3 regions of the Metabacillus sp. B2-18 genome follow, and region 3 is predicted to be linked to each of the others. Evidence: riboswitches for the same ligand, from Rfam matches in the RefSeq annotation. Region 3 holds a riboswitch; each other region holds the start of a gene.
The links. A riboswitch is a leader RNA that binds a small molecule or an ion and turns the genes downstream of it on or off. The one in region 3 is predicted to bind thiamine pyrophosphate.
Positions count from the first base shown of each region.

Region 1: linked by a shared signal. The riboswitch ahead of LPC09_RS04930 (thiamine phosphate synthase) and the one ahead of LPC09_RS07525 (acetylornithine deacetylase) in region 3 are both predicted to bind thiamine pyrophosphate.
Region 2: linked by a shared signal. The riboswitch ahead of thiT (energy-coupled thiamine transporter ThiT) and the one ahead of LPC09_RS07525 (acetylornithine deacetylase) in region 3 are both predicted to bind thiamine pyrophosphate.

Region 1 covers NZ_CP088245.1:938,199-944,916, forward strand. Annotated here, with positions in the region: gene mgtE (magnesium transporter) at 253-1,620, shown strand; gene LPC09_RS04925 (monovalent cation:proton antiporter family protein) at 1,749-3,596, shown strand; TPP riboswitch at 3,688-3,796, shown strand; gene LPC09_RS04930 (thiamine phosphate synthase) at 3,840-4,493, shown strand; gene thiO (glycine oxidase ThiO) at 4,477-5,595, shown strand; gene thiS (sulfur carrier protein ThiS) at 5,600-5,803, shown strand; gene LPC09_RS04945 (thiazole synthase) at 5,808-6,575, shown strand; gene LPC09_RS04950 (thiazole biosynthesis adenylyltransferase ThiF) at 6,575-6,718, shown strand, end outside.
Region 2 covers NZ_CP088245.1:3,887,716-3,894,433, reverse strand. Annotated here, with positions in the region: gene LPC09_RS19795 (DinB family protein) at 142-642, opposite strand; gene LPC09_RS19790 (DMT family transporter) at 818-1,726, shown strand; gene LPC09_RS19785 (peptidase MA family metallohydrolase) at 1,723-2,628, opposite strand; gene LPC09_RS19780 (hypothetical protein) at 2,995-3,183, opposite strand; gene thiT (energy-coupled thiamine transporter ThiT) at 3,395-3,967, opposite strand; TPP riboswitch at 4,070-4,172, opposite strand; gene LPC09_RS19770 (hypothetical protein) at 4,315-4,944, shown strand; rRNA gene LPC09_RS19765 (16S ribosomal RNA) at 5,227-6,718, shown strand, end outside.
Region 3 covers NZ_CP088245.1:1,486,842-1,493,559, forward strand. Annotated here, with positions in the region: gene LPC09_RS07500 (ROK family transcriptional regulator) at 1-244, opposite strand, end outside; gene LPC09_RS07505 (VanW family protein) at 613-1,515, opposite strand; gene LPC09_RS07510 (hypothetical protein) at 1,524-2,369, opposite strand; gene LPC09_RS07515 (CBO0543 family protein) at 2,533-3,057, shown strand; gene LPC09_RS07520 (bile acid:sodium symporter family protein) at 3,265-4,239, shown strand; TPP riboswitch at 4,332-4,432, shown strand; gene LPC09_RS07525 (acetylornithine deacetylase) at 4,572-5,864, shown strand; gene tenA (thiaminase II) at 5,903-6,577, shown strand; gene LPC09_RS07535 (ABC transporter ATP-binding protein) at 6,570-6,718, shown strand, end outside.

The sequences.
Region 1 (6,718 bases), 550 kb from region 3:
GCTGTATTCTTAGGGTGAATTTTAGATGATAGTTAACTTCTGGTCCAGAATATAAAACAATTGATGGAAGAAAACTCTCTAAAAGGAAATGTTTTATTTTTGTAAATAATGTTCATCTTATTGCTTCAATAAATGCATATAGAATATTATAGTTATTATAATATGAATCGCAATATGTAGAAATACTCAAGTATTTGTCGGAAATTCGTTTGTTTTCCTTAATATATTTGGCAAAGAGAGGAGGAACAGACTTTGTCAGAAGAAAGAGAACAAGTTGAGCTTGAAGAAGGAACGCTGCTTACAGCACTTACTCAGAAAAATATGGATGATTTTCGTTCCGTGTTTTTAGAGCAGCATCCTTACGACCAGGCCAGCTTTTTTATTAAGCTTGACCCAGAAGATCGCCAGACTGTTTATCATTTTCTTTCTCCAGAAGAAATGGCAGCGGTCTTTGAAAATATTGAAGATGAAGATGGTCTGTATCAAACTTACTTATCAGAAATGGATCCAACGTTTGCTGCTCAAATGCTTGCACAGATGTATGCAGATGATGCCGTTGACGTTTTAAATGAGCTTGATAAAGATCAGGTTGCAAGTTATTTAACAATAATGGACGATGAAGCAGCTGAAGAAATACGAGAGTTGCTTCATTATGAAGAATATACAGCCGGGAGTATCATGACAACGGAGTATATCTCCATTCATGCTCATCAAACGGTTCATTCTGCCATGCAAATATTAAAGAAAGAAGCTCCGAACGCTGAAACAATTTATTATGTATTCGTTGTGGATGAAGATGAAAAGCTTGCTGGTGTTATTTCGTTAAGAGATTTAATTATTAGTGAGCCTGACACGATGATTTCAGATATTATGAATGAACGTGTTTACTCGGTAAGTGTTGCGGAAGATCAAGAAGAAGTTGCAAGAAAAATGAAAGACTATAACTTCCTTGCACTCCCAGTCGTTGATTTTCAAGGACATCTGCTAGGAATTATCACTGTTGATGATATCGTCGATGTTATTGATGAAGAAGCAAGTGATGACTATTCAAAGCTTGCTGCGGTATCTGACGTTGACTCCACTGATAGAGGACCGTTTTCTGCTGCCAAAAAAAGATTGCCATGGTTAATTATATTATTATTTCTTGGAATGTTTACAGCAAGTTTAATTGGTCGATTTGAAGCAACATTAGAGAAAGTTGCTATTTTAGCCGTGTTTATCCCTTTAATTGCCGGTATGGCAGGAAACACAGGAACACAGGCTTTAGCCGTTGCTGTTAGAAGAATTTCACTTGGTGATACTGAAGATCAAAATCTTAGTAAGATGATCGTTCGGGAGGCAGGTACAGGTTTAATAACAGGGGCCATTTGTGGTGCGGTTGTGACTGTTGTTGTTTTTGTATGGCAAGGGGATCTATTTTTAGGTGCACTAGTAGGTATCTCAATTTTGGCTACACTAACTGTAGCGACGATTTCTGGTGCCTTTATTCCATTAATTATGCATAAATTGAAGGTGGATCCGGCTGTTGCATCTGGTCCTTTTATTACAACTATAAATGATATTATTAGTATTTTAATTTATTTTGGTATGGCGACATTGTTTATGCAATATTTAATTTAACTAGTTTCCAGCTTTAGAGCATATTGTTACAAGTTATGTTCTAGGTTGTATATGATAGAAGGTATACATTCTTCGCTGGAATTACTAACTTTTATATGTTCATGAATTTAAGATAAAGGAGGGATACGATGCATGGAGCATCTGTAACTTCATTAGTTATTGTTATTCTCGCAGCATTTCTAACCCCTATTTTGCTACATCGACTAAAGCTAAACTTTATGCCAGTCGTCGTAGCCGAAATTATCGTTGGGTTAATTATTGGAAAAAGTGGTTTTGATGTTGTCCACCAGGATATGTGGCTTGAGACATTATCAATGCTTGGATTTATTTTCTTAATGTTTCTTAGTGGTCTTGAAATAGACTTTACAGCTTTTGCAGGAGGAAAGAAAAAGGAAAAGCTTCCTTCAGGTAAGGATGCACCTAATGCGTTTTTTGTTTCACTTATCATATTTGTTGGGATTTTTGCTCTATCCTTATTATTATCCTACATCTTTGTATGGATTGGGTTAATGGATAACGCGTTTTTAATGACCTTAATTATTTCGACTATTTCTCTAGGGGTAGTAGTTCCTACATTAAAAGATGCAGGAATTATGAAATCAAATATTGGTCAAATTATTTTACTTGTGGCTGTTATAGCTGACTTAGTCACAATGGTGCTTCTTGCTGTTTTTGCTTCCATTTATGGTGGTGGAGACAACAATACCTGGTTGTTATTAGTTCTATTTGGAGCAGGTGTTGGGCTCTATTTCTTAGGAAAAACATTTATGAATCGTTCATTCATCGAAACAATGTCAAAAGGGACGATTCAAATTGGAACACGAGCTGTTTTTACCTTAATTATTTTATTAGTGGCCATTTCCGAAACAATTGGTGCCGAAAATATTTTAGGAGCTTTTTTAGCAGGTGTGCTAGTTTCGCTATTATCTCCTAACAAAGAAATGGTTCAAAAGCTTGATTCTTTCGGATATGGATTTCTTATTCCGATTTTCTTTGTAATGGTTGGAGTTGATTTAGATATTTGGGCATTGTTTAAAGACCCTAAAATCTTCCTGCTTATTCCATTATTATTTATCGCACTTCTGATTTCTAAGGTTTTGCCTGTTTATTATTTGAAAAGATGGTATGATGGCAAAACAACACTTGCAGCTGGTTTTCTCTTAACATCAACGCTTTCTCTAGTGATTGCTGCTGCTACGATTGGGGAAAGAATGGAGATTATCACAGCTGAAATGTCAGGTGCACTTATTTTAGTTGCTGTTATTACAAGTATAGTAACTCCGATTTTCTTTAAAAAGCTCTTCCCAAAAAGCGATGGCAAGCCAACAAAAATCAAGGTTGCCTTTATTGGTGCCAATCAAATGTCACTGCCTGTTACGAGAGAGCTAAACCAAGATCTTTATGAAACAACGGTTTATCATATTCAACAAGATAAAATTGATAAACAAATCTCTGAATCATTGTTTGAAATTAGAGAAATTGATAATTTTCAGGTTGAAACATTAAAAGAACAAAACGCATTTGATGTAGACTTAATCGTTGTGGCTACTGGTGATGAACAACGAAATGCCGATATAGCCTTATCTGCAAAAAATGAGCAAGTTGACCGAGTGATTGCCAGTGTGGCTTCACCTGATTTAGCAAGTCAATTAAAGGATGAAGGTATTGATATTTTCTCTACACTTCTTTCAACAAAAACGATGCTTCGTGCTTTAATTGAAGCGCCAAGTGTCATGAGAATCTTAACAAATCAGGAAACAACTCTATATCAAATTAACTTAAATAATGCAAAATACGATAACATCCTGCTACGAAACTTTCCGTTTACAGGAGACATTATTTTTGTCCGTATTTTCAGAGGCAAAGATTCGATTGTTCCACATGGAGATACAGACCTGAAATTAGGAGACCGTCTAATTGTGACGGGCTCTAGAGAATATGTAAATGAACTTAAACATGAGTTGGAATTGATATAATTTTTATCAATTAAAAAACATCAGGGTATCTTACTCTTGAAAGTTTCCAAACATTTGGTATGATAGAAATAAGTAAATACGAGAGAAACAAAACAACCGCTAGGGGAGCCTTAAATAGAGGCTGAGATTAAAGTGTGACTTTAAGACCCTTATAACCTGATCTGGATGATACCAGCGTAGGGAAGTGGCTACAGCATGGTTATTTGTGTATGTAAACCACTTTCCCTATTGGAAAGTGGTTTTTTGCGTCTTATAAAACTTTACTATCTAAGAATTAAGGTGAAAAAAGTGGAATTTCATGTCATTACAGATGGCAAGCAAACGGTAAATGAATTAACAGTGAAACTTACGATGCTCCATCAAGATGTGGATTATATTCATATCCGGGAAAAACAAAAAACGGCTTCAGACATCATGTTACTTGTGTCAAATTTGCTTCAGCGGGGTGTACCGAAGGAAAAACTTGTGATCAATGATCGACTTGATGTTGCTTTATTACATAATATCCCTAATGTTCATTTACCAGGACACGGCCTTCCTGTTGAAGTAGTAAGAGCTTTTGATTCACACGTAAGAATTGGACGGTCCGTCCATTCGCTAGAAGAAGCTTTACGATGTGAGGAAGCGGGAGCTGATTACCTGTTATTTGGTCACATCTTTGAAACAAATTCAAAAGCAGCATTACCTCCAAGGGGTGTAGAACAATTAGCTGAAATTTGTGAGCACATTACCATTCCAGTTATTGCGATTGGAGGCATTACTCCTAATACAATTAAGTTGCTTAACAACGTAAGCGTTGATGGTGTTGCTGTTATGTCCTATGTTATGGGGACCAGTGATCCAATCGGAGCTTTAACCACTTTAAAAGAGGGGGGTTACCATGCAAAAACAATATGATGTAGGAATTGTTGGCGGTGGTATTATTGGACAGTCAATTGCTTATCAGCTTGCAAAAGAGGGAATCTCCGTTCTTGTATTAGATAGCCATAAAGGTGGTACAGGTGCTACATGTGCAGCTGCAGGCATGCTTGGTGCAAATTCTGAATTGGAAAACAATGATGCTTTTTTTCAGTTTGCGAAAGAAAGCCAAAGACACTATCACATTTTGCGTGATGAACTTTCAGAATTGTCACAGATAGATATTCAGCTAGTTGACAAAGGAATGTATAAGCTAGCAATGACAGAAAATGAAGCGAAAGTTTTGAAGAAAGCTGTTGATACCTACGAAACATTAGAATGGCACACGAAAGAAACAGTTTTACAAAATGAACCACATGTTTCTGATTCGATCGTAGGAGCGCTCTATATACCAGAAGATGGTCATGTTTCTCCTATACATGTATGTGCGGCATTTACGAAATCTGCTAGTTTACTAGGAGCAACCTTTAAAGAAAATACACCTGTTCATTCTATTAAGAAAACAGCTACGAATGAATACACGCTATCAACACCACAAGGAGATTATCTTTGTAGCAAAGTAGTCATAGCGAATGGAGTATGGAGTGGTCACTTTTTTAAACAATTAGGACTTGATGTCAGTATGAAGCCAGTTAAGGGTGAATGTCTTTCTGTTCAAGGAGACCACTTAGATCTGAAAAAGACTCTTTTCTATGATCATTGTTACATCGTTCCGAAGGGTAATGGAAGGTTTGTGGTAGGGGCCACAATGGTTGAGAATGATTGGAGTACAACTCCATCTCTTGGTGGAATTCAGTCTTTAATCGAAAAAATTACTCCGATGATGCCAAGTATTACTTCTGCTAAATTGATAGATACTTGGGCTGGATTAAGGCCGCAATCAGATGATGGAAAGCCTTATATTGGACAGCATCCTCTTGATGAGAACATCTACTTTGCAGCAGGACATTATCGAAATGGAATTTTGCTTGCCCCTAAAACAGGAACAATGATTAGAGATCTTATTTTAAAAAGAAAGCAAAACGAAGAGTATGTTCATGCTTTTTCTTTAACGAGAAAGCTTACTCAAACAGCGAGGTGATTTCATGAGTATTAAATTGAATGGTGAACTTGTTGATTTAAAGCAAGATGTTAAAACAATTCAACATCTACTGGCGTTTTACAAGCTAGAAGATCGACTTGTTATTGTCGAGCATAACCGCGAAATCGTTTTAAAAGATCAATACGAAAACACAACCATTTCAAATGGTGATGAAATTGAATTAGTTCATTTTGTAGGAGGAGGATGATGTTATGTTAAAAATTGCAGATAAAACATTTCAATCAAGATTATTATTAGGTACAGGAAAATACCCTTCATTTGAAGTTCAAAAGGAAGCAGTTGCACAATCAGAAGCTGAGATCTTAACGTTTGCGGTACGCCGTATGAATATTTTTGAAGAATCACAGCCTAACTTTTTAGAACAATTAGATGTTTCAAAATATACACTGCTACCAAATACAGCAGGAGCTAAAACAGCTGAAGAAGCAGTGAGAATTGCTAAGCTAGCAAAAGCATCAGGCTTATGTGACATGATTAAAGTTGAGGTTATTGGCTGTGATCGTTCATTACTACCTGACCCAGTTGAAACATTAAAAGCAAGTGAAATGCTTTTAGAAGAGGGCTTTATCGTTTTACCATACACATCAGATGATGTTGTGCTTGCTAGAAGATTAGAAGAGCTAGGTGTTCACGCTATTATGCCGGGAGCATCTCCAATTGGCTCTGGTCAGGGACTTTTAAATCCTCTTAATTTATCATTTATTATTGAGCAATCTAAAGTGCCTGTCATTATTGACGCAGGAATTGGTTCACCAGCGGATGCAGCATTAGCAATGGAGCTTGGTGCAGATGGAGTTCTATTAAACACAGCTGTTTCGGCTGCTAAAGATCCAGTGAAAATGGCGGTTGCGATGAAGCTAGCGATTGAAGCTGGAAGACTAGGGTATGAAGCTGGTAGAATAGCTAAAAAAGACTATGCTATTGCAAGTAGTCCAACAGAAGGAATGATTACGACTTAATGGAACGCTATTCAAGACAAATGCTATTTACTCCAATTGGAGAAAAGGGTCAAGATAATATACGAAAAAAACATGTATTGATTGTTGGAGCAGGTGCATTAGGAACGGCTAGTGCTGAAATGATTGCACGTGCGGGTATTGGA
Region 2 (6,718 bases), 2.4 Mb from region 3:
GGAGTCACCAAGAGAAACAACTGTTAATGTTTCTTCCTGTTCGGCTGCAGTTTGTCGATAATAATAAAGTTAATGCAGTGAAAATAACAAGAATTAGTGATTGTTTTTTATATTTATTCAATTGCTGTATCCCCCTAGTCATTAAACGCTTTCATTTGTGATAAACTGTTTTATTTCGAAAATTTGTGCTAGATGTCTTTGTTCATGATAACCAACAAATTCAATCCATTGTTTAATCGATAAAATTGGGAAAACAGGGTGTTTAAATCCTCGTGTTGTAAGGTCCTGCTCTGGAGGTATAGAATCAATAAGTTGTAGGAGTTGATTTCGAGATTGAGACAGAGCTTGTAAAATGTCGTTTTTATTTACTACAATTGCTGGAGTAATCGCTGCTGGTGCCATTCTTTTTGTGGAACGATCTAATGTTAGCTTAAGTGGTTGATCTGGAAGAGGTTCTTGCTCTGGTAAGGTTAACATGTACTTTATAGCTTTCGTAATCTCCACCTCAGTTTTATGTAGGTGTTCAAGAACTTGTCCAACACTCCATGTTTGTTCGTTTTCTCTATCATTAAATAAATGTTCTGGAATGTCATCAACAGTATGTAGAATTTCTTGACGTATATTTTCAAGTTGAATGATCATTGTACTCCTCCTTGAGTTAGTATTTTTTCATACAAAAAAAATAAATATGAAATTAATACTATTATACTACAAAGATTTTCCAACTCTATTATGAATTCTTCTACAAATTTCGCAACTATTCTATTACGTTTCATGGTAGAATATTGTAGGTTTTTGAATGATAGGAGGAACGACTTTGAACTCTCCGCGCTTTTTTCCTTATGCAGCTCTGGTTGTTGGTGTACTTTCTGTTTCAACTTCAGCTATTTTTGTAAAGATAACATCAGCTCCTGCTCCGGTTATTGCTTTTTATCGATTGTTTTTTGCGACGATTCTTATTTTGCCAATATTTCTAATCAAACATCGCTCAGAATTGAAGGTCTTATCAAAAGTAGATTGGTTATATTCAACGATAGCCGGTGTATTTTTAGCTTTTCATTTCATTCTTTGGTTTGAATCGTTAAACTATACATCAGTCGCTAGTTCTGTAGTTTTAGTAACTCTTCAACCGTTGTTTGCGTTTGTGGGAACATATTTGTTTTTTAAAGAAAAAGTTTCAAAGATGGCTTTGTGTAGTGGAATTCTCGCTATCACTGGGAGTATGATCATTAGTTGGGGCGATTTTAAAATAAGTGGTCTTGCTTTGTTTGGGGATATTCTTTCTTTAGTAGCATGTGCAATGATTACCGCATATTTGCTCTTTGGACAGGGAATTAGAAAAAGACACTCGCTTACTTTATATACATTCATTGTATATGGAATTAGCTCGTTAACTCTATTACTCTATTGTTTAATCTTACAATATCCCTTAGGTCCTTATCCGACATCAGACTGGTATAATTTTATTTTATTAGCCATTATTCCAACATTACTCGGACACTCATTATTCAATTGGTCTTTAAAATGGGTTAGCACAAATACAATATCCGTGATGATTTTGTTCGAGCCAGTTGGTTCAATAATCCTTGCATATTTCTTTTTAGGAGAAAAAATGATTCCATCTCAAGTAGTGGGAGGAAGTATTATTATGGTTGGGATTATGCTTTTTGTATTAGAAAAACAAATAAAAAAATACATGCGCAAAGAACTAAAGCCTGCCAGCTAATGCTGGAGGCTTTCATTTTTTGTTTGGAGTGATTGATTCTCTTCTTTAATATACTGTGATTGTAAATCTTCTATGGTAATACCAGTTGCTTTAGTAAATCCCTCATTAAAATCATTAGTTTTTGCCGTTTCTATAATGATTGATTTAAGAATTGATTCTCCGAATTGATCAACGAGATACTTAATTGCATAATAACTTTGCAAATAAACATCATAATCTTCTAGACGATATTTTTCCCAGTCTTTATGTGTCACAAGATGGGAAAATGAGGTTTCTTGAAAGGGATAATAGCGATGTGCAACGTTATACATACCAACATACTCTGCAACTCCCTCATGAAACCATAGAGGAATTCTATAGACGTAAAGTTCTTGCTCTTTAATATAAGCTTGTAATCGATAGTGAGTATATTCGTGTAAAATGGTGCTTTGGAAATAAAATGATTGTGGCATTTGATTTGAGACGATATCTGATAAGTCCGTTATGGCAATCCCGACAATATCATTCGGATCGTCAAAGTAGCCCATAGTCTGAACTAAGGAGGTTTTTTCATAAAGATCTTCTATAGAAGAATGAAGAATAAGATCAATCTCGTTATCGTGGACATCACCCAAAAGATTTGTTGTAAGTTCATCAGCACGATTTAGAACATCCTCTATAATTGGGATTAGCTCTTTCTCATGTGTTTCATAATAAATCATTACATTTTTGTATGAGCTCACCATTTTATCCTTCTTCATCGCTTGATAATCTGCAATGGTTACTTTATTTGATTGAAAAGGTATTAAATAAAGCTGGTACTTCTCCTCAAGTGTTAAATTTCCTCCCAACTCACTAGATATCATAAGATTGATGGAAAAAAAGTAGATGGAAAAAAAGAAAGTGAATGTTGTAATGATCATAAAAGAAACAATGCCACTCCGCCCTTTAAAAAACCAAAAGGTAAATGTCTTTTTCAAAGTTATCAAAATATAGACAAAGAAACAGAATAAAGCAAAAGATGTTAATGTCATAATGATGCTGAAAGCAAAACTGACTTTAATGTGAAAAAATAAATGGAAACAAACAAAACATACAAATAGTAAAATAAGAGTAAAGCTGGAGTATATAAGGTTTTTACATACCAATTTAAATGTCTCCAAAGCAACCTCCTGCAAAGGTGAATCTTTATTGATATTTATGAAGCAGGAGTGGTAAAAATGACGTTTGAAGGTAAGGACGTGCATAAGATTTTTCAAAAAAACTCGCCGTTTGACGAGTTTTTAAAATTAAGATGAAATGTAGAAAATCGAACATAAGTAAGCAAAGGTAAAACCTAAAGGAATGCTAAATATTAAAGACAAGCCTTGAACAGGACCCTCTTCATTACTAATTCGAATTGCCTCTTTATAGCCATAAGAGAAATGAAATAGTGATAGAAATAATGTTAATAATATAATTCCATAAGATATAGTCATCTCTTTTTCCTCCGTTTATAAATCTATTATTTCTATTAATAGATGCCGAAAGAATTGAAAATATGAATGTTTTTCTACAAAGTAGAATTTATTCGTGCGGAGAGATAAGGTAATAAGGGGTTTCATAGAGTTAATAGTGTTTACTATGATGATTACTAATTATTTATGAAAAATAGAAAAACCTTGGCGAGGGGCCAAGGTTTTGTTAGAGTTATTTTCTTATTATTAATCTAGGAGAAGTTACTAATAGTAAACTAACAACAATTGCAGAAACGATCATTGTTGGAATCATATAAGAAGCATTATAAACAATAGAGTATGTTAGTACAGGAGTACCTTCAGGTGCGAACGACGCAAAAAATGCAACACCCGCAACAACATGTGCGACCATTCTTAGTAAGCTTCCAAGTAATGCCCCAAGTGTTATATAAAGAATCGCTAATTTTTTACTATTATTTTGAAAAGCGTTTTGAATCTGCTTGAAGAAGACTCCACTAAACCCAACAACAGTAAATGCCAGGTAGTAATCAAGAAACCCTTGAACAGGATGGACAATATAAGGATTACCAAGAACAGCTTGTAAAAGGCCTAGTAACAAACCAGTTAGAAGTCCTCCTTTTATTCCCCAACCATAAGCAATGATAAAAATTGGGATCATGCCCAGTGAAATGGAACCGCCCTGTGGTAACTTACCAATAACACTTGATAATAAATCAAGTAAAAAGGCCAGTGAAGCTAACATTGCAACTTCGATTAAAAATAATAAACGTTGATTTCCTCGCAAACTAATTACCTCTCTTTTACATCAAACCAAAAGGCAACCTTATTTTAGCCTCAAAATAAAAAAGCAATGATTGGAATGATCATATAATCCAAGCATTACTTTAAACATGATCTTCCACATCCCTACACTAGTATTAACTAACAGGTTCAAAGGGTTAGAATGGTAAACATTCAATCTCAGCTTAAAGGCTCCCCTTGTGGTTTAAATATTTATTTTAGTCATTACTATACAGGATCTCTGTGCTTACTACAACTATAAATATAGAATAAATAAGAGTTTAGTCTACAGTGTAATGAAAGGTGAGAATAAAACATATAATTCATCAGAATTGTCCAAGAGGTGAATGTATGGGTATTAAAAAACTATTCAACTTTAAAAATCCAGCACTAATAAAACAAATGAAAGTAGCAAAAATAGAAAGACAATACGGTGGTATTATTCATCAATTAGAACTTGATGATTTTTGGGATAGTCTTCAAAGTTATGAAAGAGCATTTATTAGAAATTGTATAAAGTGGTCCTTTGGAGGAAGGATTCAGCCTAAGGATTTAGATCACCCTGACAGTCATGCCAAAACAAAAAGAAGTGATTGTGGTTTTTTATTAGGAAATGTTTCTTGGGCTTTTGAATCAAAGGAATATCTTCTTGCTGAAAAATTATTAATTGAAATCATTAACCGTACGAAGCGTCCTTTTATTTTGCACCGTGCCCACCAGGAATTAGTTAAAATGTATTATGCTCAAAGTGAGGAAGATGATAAAATACTATATAAATGTAAAGAACTCTGTGAATATCATATTGAGTTAGCACCTTTAATACTCACAGAAGCATTAAAGAAAGATATTACCCCCCCTGAAATTTTAGCATTTAAATTATTAAAGGATATTTTAGATAAAGAAGGTAAATTAAAAGAGCGCGAGAATATATCTTTGCTTGAAGAACAATATTATAGAGGGGCAATGAATGAAGGTGGCTGATTGTCATCTTTTTTATTTTTTTAAAAGTGCTTGTGTTTATAAAATAAACGTGATATATTATTAAACGTCGCTTCTGAAGCAGACAAAAAAACAACACGAAAAAATAGGTGTTGACGAGAAGATTACTAAATGTTATATTGGTTAAGTCGCTTCTGAAACGGAGCTTGAAATGATCTTTGAAAACTAAACAAAACCAAGCGTGCTAAAGTTAATCTTACTGAGATTAACAAAAGTAAGTAATGTACTTTTATAGTACAAGTTATTATGAGCTATATCAACTCTTTATTGGAGAGTTTGATCCTGGCTCAGGACGAACGCTGGCGGCGTGCCTAATACATGCAAGTCGAGCGAACCAATGGGAGCTTGCTCCCTGAGGTTAGCGGCGGACGGGTGAGTAACACGTGGGTAACCTGCCTGTAAGATTGGGATAACTCCGGGAAACCGGAGCTAATACCGGATAACATTTTGAACCGCATGGTTCAAAATTGAAAGACGGCTTTTAGCTGTCACTTACAGATGGACCCGCGGCGCATTAGCTAGTTGGTGAGGTAACGGCTCACCAAGGCAACGATGCGTAGCCGACCTGAGAGGGTGATCGGCCACACTGGGACTGAGACACGGCCCAGACTCCTACGGGAGGCAGCAGTAGGGAATCTTCCGCAATGGACGAAAGTCTGACGGAGCAACGCCGCGTGAACGATGAAGGCCTTCGGGTCGTAAAGTTCTGTTGTTAGGGAAGAACAAGTACCAGAGTAACTGCTGGTACCTTGACGGTACCTAACCAGAAAGCCACGGCTAACTACGTGCCAGCAGCCGCGGTAATACGTAGGTGGCAAGCGTTGTCCGGAATTATTGGGCGTAAAGCGCGCGCAGGCGGTTTCTTAAGTCTGATGTGAAAGCCCACGGCTCAACCGTGGAGGGTCATTGGAAACTGGGGAACTTGAGTGCAGAAGAGGAGAGTGGAATTCCACGTGTAGCGGTGAAATGCGTAGAGATGTGGAGGAACACCAGTGGCGAAGGCGACTCTCTGGTCTGTAACTGACGCTGAGGCGCGAAAGCGTGGGGAGCGAACAGGATTAGATACCCTGGTAGTCCACGCCGTAAACGATGAGTGCTAAGTGTTAGAGGGTTTCCGCCCTTTAGTGCTGCAGCAAACGCATTAAGCACTCCGCCTGGGGAGTACGGTCGCAAGACTGAAACTCAAAGGAATTGACGGGGGCCCGCACAAGCGGTGGAGCATGTGGTTTAATTCGAAGCAACGCGAAGAACCTTACCAGGTCTTGACATCCTTCGCTACTTCTAGAGATAGAAGGTTCCCCTTCGGGGGACGAAGTGACAGGTGGTGCATGGTTGTCGTCAGCTCGTGTCGTGAGATGTTGGGTTAAGTCCCGCAACGAGCGCAACCCTTGATCTTAGTTGCCAGCATTAAGTTGGGCACTCTAAGGTGACTGCCGGTGACAAACCGGAGGAAGGTGGGGATGACGTCAAATCATCATGCCCCTTATGACCTGGGCTACACACGTGCTACAATGGATGGTACAAAGGGCTGCAAGACCGCGAGGTCAAGCCAATCCCATAAAACCATTCTCAGTTCGGATTGCAGGCTGCAACTCGCCTGCATGAAGCCGGAATCGCTAGTAATCGCGGATCAGCATGCCGCGGTGAATACGTTCCCGGGCCTTGTACACACCGCCCGTCACACCACGAGAGTTTGTAACACCCGAAGTCGGTGGGGTAACCGTAAGGAGCCAGCCGCCTAAGGTGGGACAGATGA
Region 3 (6,718 bases):
CAGCATTCACATTGTAATGAAGAAGTACAGGTCTTCTTCCTCCGCTAGATTCTCCTGGTCCTGATTCATAGACTAAATTCTTAGTTAATAGCTCATTAACAAGAGAAGAAACAGTTGCTTTATTTAAACCTGTTTGTTGAGCAATATCGGCCCTAGAAATGGGCTCTTCATTTGTTATTGTTTGAAAAACAAGCAAGGTGTTATTTTTCTTCACAATTTGTTGATTCCATGTAAGTTGACTCAATTTTTTCACCTATTTCCAAAGTTTTCGGATAAATATAATTATAATACAAACTTAGTTTAATAAACAGACGAACTTTTTCACCTTCATATCATAAACTAGTTTCCTTATTTATAGGTTCTGGTAAGTTATAAGTTAAAGTTTTTTTATACGATCAAGGAAATATGCAGCAAGTATATTTTCAATACATATCTTTGCAAACACATATGTAATAGAATAAGAGGTTTATATAGTAAGGGTCACTTAAACAGGATTATAACATGAACAAAGAACTTTTATTCATTTTTATTCTATTTAGTTGAAATGCATAAGGAATAAAGATCAGAATTCTAATTTGTAAACAGATCTTTATTCCTTTATTTGAATCACTATTATAATCTTTCCTCTTTTGGTAGTTGATTTGGAGCACTTTGGATATTTTGTTGCTTAATTTCTAATGTTTCTGAGGAATAAATTTTAATCACTAGTTGTCCCCCGTACACTTTAGATTGAATAAGTAACGGTTGATTATGTTCGTTCTCAAATGTAAAATCAGGTCCATACCAGCTGACAGTAGCATCGCGTTTTGAAGGAACATAAGGGACTATACGACTATGCGAGTATCGTTCAATAATTTTTACTCCGGCTTGATCAACTGCATTAAACAATGTTGAAGAGACTTGACAAATACCTTCACCAATCCCTTCTGAGAGTTCTCCTCTTACAATTACCGGAGCAGGCAAATAGCCTTTTTCAATGGTTCGTTTACCAACAACCGCATTAAATGAAAAAGTCTCTCCAGGAAAAACGACATGGTTATTAATTGCTTCAGATGCTAACTTAATATTATGTGACCGTTCCATGTTTCTACTATTAAAATAAGTTACGTAATGACTAATTAATTTTGCTTTAATAGATGCTAGAAGTTCACTGTCAACCTTTGGATAGACCGTTTTGACAGGCACTTCAATAGAGGTTGAGCCTTTTTGTAAATATGTAGCATAAACAATTGATTTCCATTTTACTTGATCGAGTTTATGCCCCATTTTTTCACTCTTTATTTGACCATGATCATCTAAGTATGCATTAGTAGGTGGTTCATAAACAATTGATTCTAAAGAAGCAGTAAATTCATCTAATTTTTCTTGGTTAATAAATTCTCCTTCAAAAGATGGTAGGGCAAGCTCTGAACGATGAAGAGATGTTATTTCTTTCCCTTCAAATGTTACAGATAAGTTTTCAGATTGAACAGAAGGCTGGATCATTATCATAAAAATGGCTAATAGATATTTCATAGAAAAACTCACCTCCCATTTTCTGCTAACTCAGTTACGAATGGATCTCTCATTACTTTCCATGGAGAAAAGAGTGAAGTTCTTATTAAGGTGAAGGTTTGCGTTATTTTAACAGGACCAACTTCATCTAGGTATATTTTCGTTTCAACAGGAAAGGTCGATACTAAAGGAAAGTCATGGTCTTCTTGACTCTTTTTTATTGTCCATTTCATCCCTTCAATATTGTTGAGGACATTGTAAGAGCCATCATTTTTATTCATATTTGAAATGCTTATTCCTTCCATTAATTCCTTGTCATGATTTTTGGCTGTAATAAGAAAGATATTTAGTATTTCTTCTGCTGAAAGTGATGCTGTATAGTCATCGAATTTTCCAGCAGCTTTTAAGATCATAACATGATGAGAAAGGTCGAATTTTCGGGTGCGATGTGTTGTACTACCAGAGAAATGAATGCAAAAATGTCCGGGAAATCCATTTTGAATTGCCCCCGCTCCGTGTGGCATCCCATGCATTGATGCGGGAATTAACTGATCGTCTATGAGAATAAAAACGGCTCGTCTTCGCCAACTCCATTTTCCGTTATAAATTTTCTTCATAATTTTAGTATCATCTTTCGTTAAGGGTTGTACATCTGCATGACCACTTCCAGCTCTTCTTTGAACTTTAAAGCTTTGCCCACTATCAATATCAATAACAGCAAAAGATGATTTTCTTGGAATAATTTCATTTACTACATCCCAACTTAGCAACACTGGTTGAAAACTAATGTGGGGACGTGGTTGATCATTTGCCGCTAATGCTTGTTTTTGGGAAAGGCAAATAAAAAGAAAAACAAGTAACAATGTTTTTTTCATAAAAAGTCACTCCAAATTAATCTTGTTTCACTTATTTTGTGTAAAAAACTTTATATCATAGCTATATATAAATGGGAATATAAGGTATCAATTGTAAAGAAATGAAACAGAATAAATGAAACGGAGAGTTATACGTAAAAAAAGAAAATATTGGAGAAGTATAATGAATTTTGTTTATGGGTTTCTGTATATATTTGCTGCATGGAAGTGGGGAGATTGGAAAAATTGGAGAAAATATTATCCAACTATCTTATTTTTTATCATTGGTGACTTGTTATATCATTTTTTATTTTATGATTATTTTCCATTATGGAAGTTTAATCCGATTCCTTTTGATGAAAAATTGGGAATTACAGGCACTCATATCTCTTTATTTATCATGTTTATCAAATATCCATGTACAATTCTTTTGTATTTAGGGAATTTTCCTATTGAGCGCTTGAAACGCTTTATGTATATTGGGATTTGGATTTTAATTTATACAGCAAATGAGCTTTTAACACATTCTTTTGGAGGAATAAATCATTATAATGGATGGAATGAATGGTGGTCGGTATTGTTCAATTGTGCTATGTTTTCTCTATTAGCATTGCATCATTATCGTCCATTAATAACATGGATCCTTTCCTTTGTTTTTATTTTGTTTTTATGGACGGTTTTTGGTGTACCGTCATCAGTTTTTCGTTAAAACAAGAAAATGGGTTCAGGATCTTTATTTCATTTTTAAAGAAACAAGATTTTTTGTTCCTCATCAGGATTATTATATACAAGAGGTAGTAGAAAAATATAGAGGAATTAGTTTACTTAATTAAATATTTTCTGATACTCATTCTTCTTAATTCTGTTACAATGTCATATACATAGTTTTTATCAGAATAGATTAGGAGAATGATTCATGCTTCAAACAGTTAATCGGCAGCTGGAAAAATGGATGCCAATCATCACGCCAATAAGCGTAATTATAGGGGTGATGCTGGCTGAAAATCTTTTACCCCTTACATTTTTAATTCCGTGGCTATTTGCGTTTATGACTTTTTCAGGTAGCCTTAACTCCACTTTTACTTCTTTAACAGGAGCATTAAAAAAGCCACTGCCTTTATTCATTATCTTACTGCTGTTGCATATTGTTATGCCGCTTCTTGCTTGGACAATAGGACACGCATTTTTTGTAAATGATCATTTAACAATGACAGGATTAGTGCTAGCTAGCGTTATTCCAACAGGGATTACAAGTTTTATTTGGGTAACAATCTATAAGGGGAGTATAGGCTTAGCATTATCTATTATCTTGTTTGACACAATATTGTCGCCGTTTCTTGTTCCGTTTACTTTATCTTTTCTAGTTGGTCAAAAAATTCAAATAAATACAATGGATATTATGTATGGGTTGTTATTTATGGTTGTTATTCCGTCTATTTTAGGAATGTTTACAAATTTTGTGACAAAAGGGAAAAGTGTTAAAGCAGGGAAAAATCTTGCGCCGTTTTCAAAACTTGCTCTTGCTTGCGTTGTTATGATGAATGGAGCTGTTATTTCTCCCTATCTAAAGCAGTTCAGTTTAAAATTGGTTATGATTGCTATTGTTGTTTTTACACTTGCTTCTTTTGGATATTTCTTAGCATGGATGCTGTCAATTCTGTTAAAAAGAGACCGCGAAACAAAAGTAGTCATGATGTTTACCGGTGGAATGCGGAATATAAGTGCAGGAGCTGTAATTGCGGTTCAATATTTTCCTCCGGCTGTAGCTGTACCTGTAGTTTTGGGAATGTTGTTTCAGCAAGTGCTTGCATCAATCTTTGGTCTTATATTTAATCTTTTTGATCAGAAACAAAAACAACATTTTGAGGGTAATATCCCTGCTTCACAATAAATTATTCTCGTGTATTTTAAAAAGAAGATGTTGCCAAATATTTCTGAGTGTGTTAAAAATAATGTGAATTACTAATTTCATATACGATAGATTTTCACCACTAGGGGAGCTTTAAGCTGAGAGAGGCAGTGCGCCTTGACCCTTATTACCTGATCTAGATAATACTAGCGGAGGGAAGAGGTGTTTGAATAAATAGACTTTAACGAAATTTGGCTATAATTAGTAGCAGTATAACTAATTTTTATACCATTATTCGATTCAAACCACTTCTTTTCTTAAAAAAGAAGTGGTTTTTTTATTTTACTGCATTTTTAAAAAAGGAGGGAAAAACATTGTCTATTCCAATAGAACGGTTAATTAATATCGTTGATGAACGCAAGGAGGATTTGGTTTCCTTATTAAAAAGATTAATTGAATATAAAACACCTGCACCACCTGCTAGAAATACAAATGAAGCACAACAATTTATTGCAGAGTTTTTAGAAGAGAAAGGTTTTACCATTGATCTGTGGGATGTGTATCCAAACGATCCTAATGTTGTTGGTGTGTTAAAAGGGAAGGAACCCGATCTATATAACAGCTTGATTATTAACGGTCATATAGATGTGGCCGAAGTTAGTGAGGATGAAAAATGGGATGTTGATCCGTTTATCCCTGTTGTGAAAGATGGTGTGATTATTGGGCGTGGTGCAGCTGATATGAAGGGTGGATTAGCTGGTGCATTATTTGCTATTCAGTTAATACACGAACATGGTATTACCCTTCCTGGTGATTTGATTTTACAATCTGTGATAGGTGAAGAAGTTGGGGAAGCTGGGACTCTTGAATGTTGTAAAAAAGGATATAAAGCAGATTTTGCTGTTGTGGTGGATACAAGTGATTTACATATTCAAGGGCAAGGGGGCGTTATTACTGGTTGGATCACTGTAAAGAGTGACAAAACGTATCATGACGCAACGAGAAGGCAAATGATACATGCCGGCGGAAAACTTTTTGCTGCCAGTGCTATCGAAAAAATGACAAATATTATTCATGGATTACAAGACCTTGAAAGGCATTGGGCAATTTCGAAAAGCTATCCTGGATATCCTCCTGGTACAAATACAATAAATCCAGCAGTAATTGAAGGAGGAAGACATGCTGCATTTATTGCTGATGAATGCCGTTTATGGATTACTGTTCATTATTATCCAAATGAAACACATGAGCAAATTATAAAAGAAATTGAAGAGCATATTCTCCATGTTGCTCATGCAGATCCTTGGCTAAGAGAGAATCCTCCAACATTTGAATGGGGAGGAAAATCAATGATCGTTGATCGGGGCGAGATTTTTCCGTCATTAGAGATAGATCAAAATCATCCTGGGGTGAAAGGTTTAGCCTCAACCCATGAACAGCTTTTATCAACACAAGCTATGGTTGATGTTTCACCAACCGTAACCGACGGAGGATGGTTAGGAGACGCAGGAATTCCAACCGTCATATATGGACCTGGAAAATTACAACATGCACATGCAGTAAACGAACAACTATCCATTCAAGAACTTGTCGAGTACACAAAGGTCATTTTAGCTTTCATCTATAAATGGTGTCATTCAAAGAAGAGTGACCAAACTGTTGATTAGTTATTACACTTTAAATAATAGAAAGTAGGGGAAAATAAATGAAATTTAGTCAAAGGCTGTACGAAAAGGTTCTACCGATCTGGGAAAGTAATCATAATCATCCATTCGTTAAGGGAATGGGGAATGGAACTCTTGAAAAAGATAAATTTCGGTTTTACATGATACAGGATTATTTGTATTTGATTGAATATGCAAAAGTATTTGCCCTAGGTGCTGTGAAAGCTACAGATTTAAACACAATGGGTAAATTTGCAGCATTACTGAATTCTACTTTAAATGAAGAGATGGAGCTACATCGACAATATGCCAAAAAATTCAAGATTACTGTAGATGAGCTTGAAGAAGCTAAACCTTCTCCAACAACTCTAGCCTATACTCACTACATGCTTCATGTTAGTCAAAATGGAACACTTGCCGAATTGGTATCTGCTTTACTTCCATGTATGTGGAGTTATTGGGAAATTGGTAAAGATTTAAAGAAAATAGATGGTGCAAGCGAACATGAATTTTATGGAGAATGGATTTCGATGTATTCATCTGATGAATTTGGTCAACTAGCTACATGGTGTATTGAGTTAATTGATGAACTCTCAGATGGTAAACCAGAATCAGAATTAGTGAAATTAGAAGAAATCTTTCTAAATACAACTAGATTCGAGTACATGTTTTGGGAAATGGCCTACCACGAAATGATGTGGCCAACAAATGGATAAATCAATTCTTGAATTTAAAAATATAACCTTTCAATATAGGGAGCACCCTAGTGGAGAACCTATCTTGAAAAATATGAATCTACATATTCGTGAAGGAGAATTTATAAGCATTATTGGACCAAGTGGTTCAGGAAAAAGTAC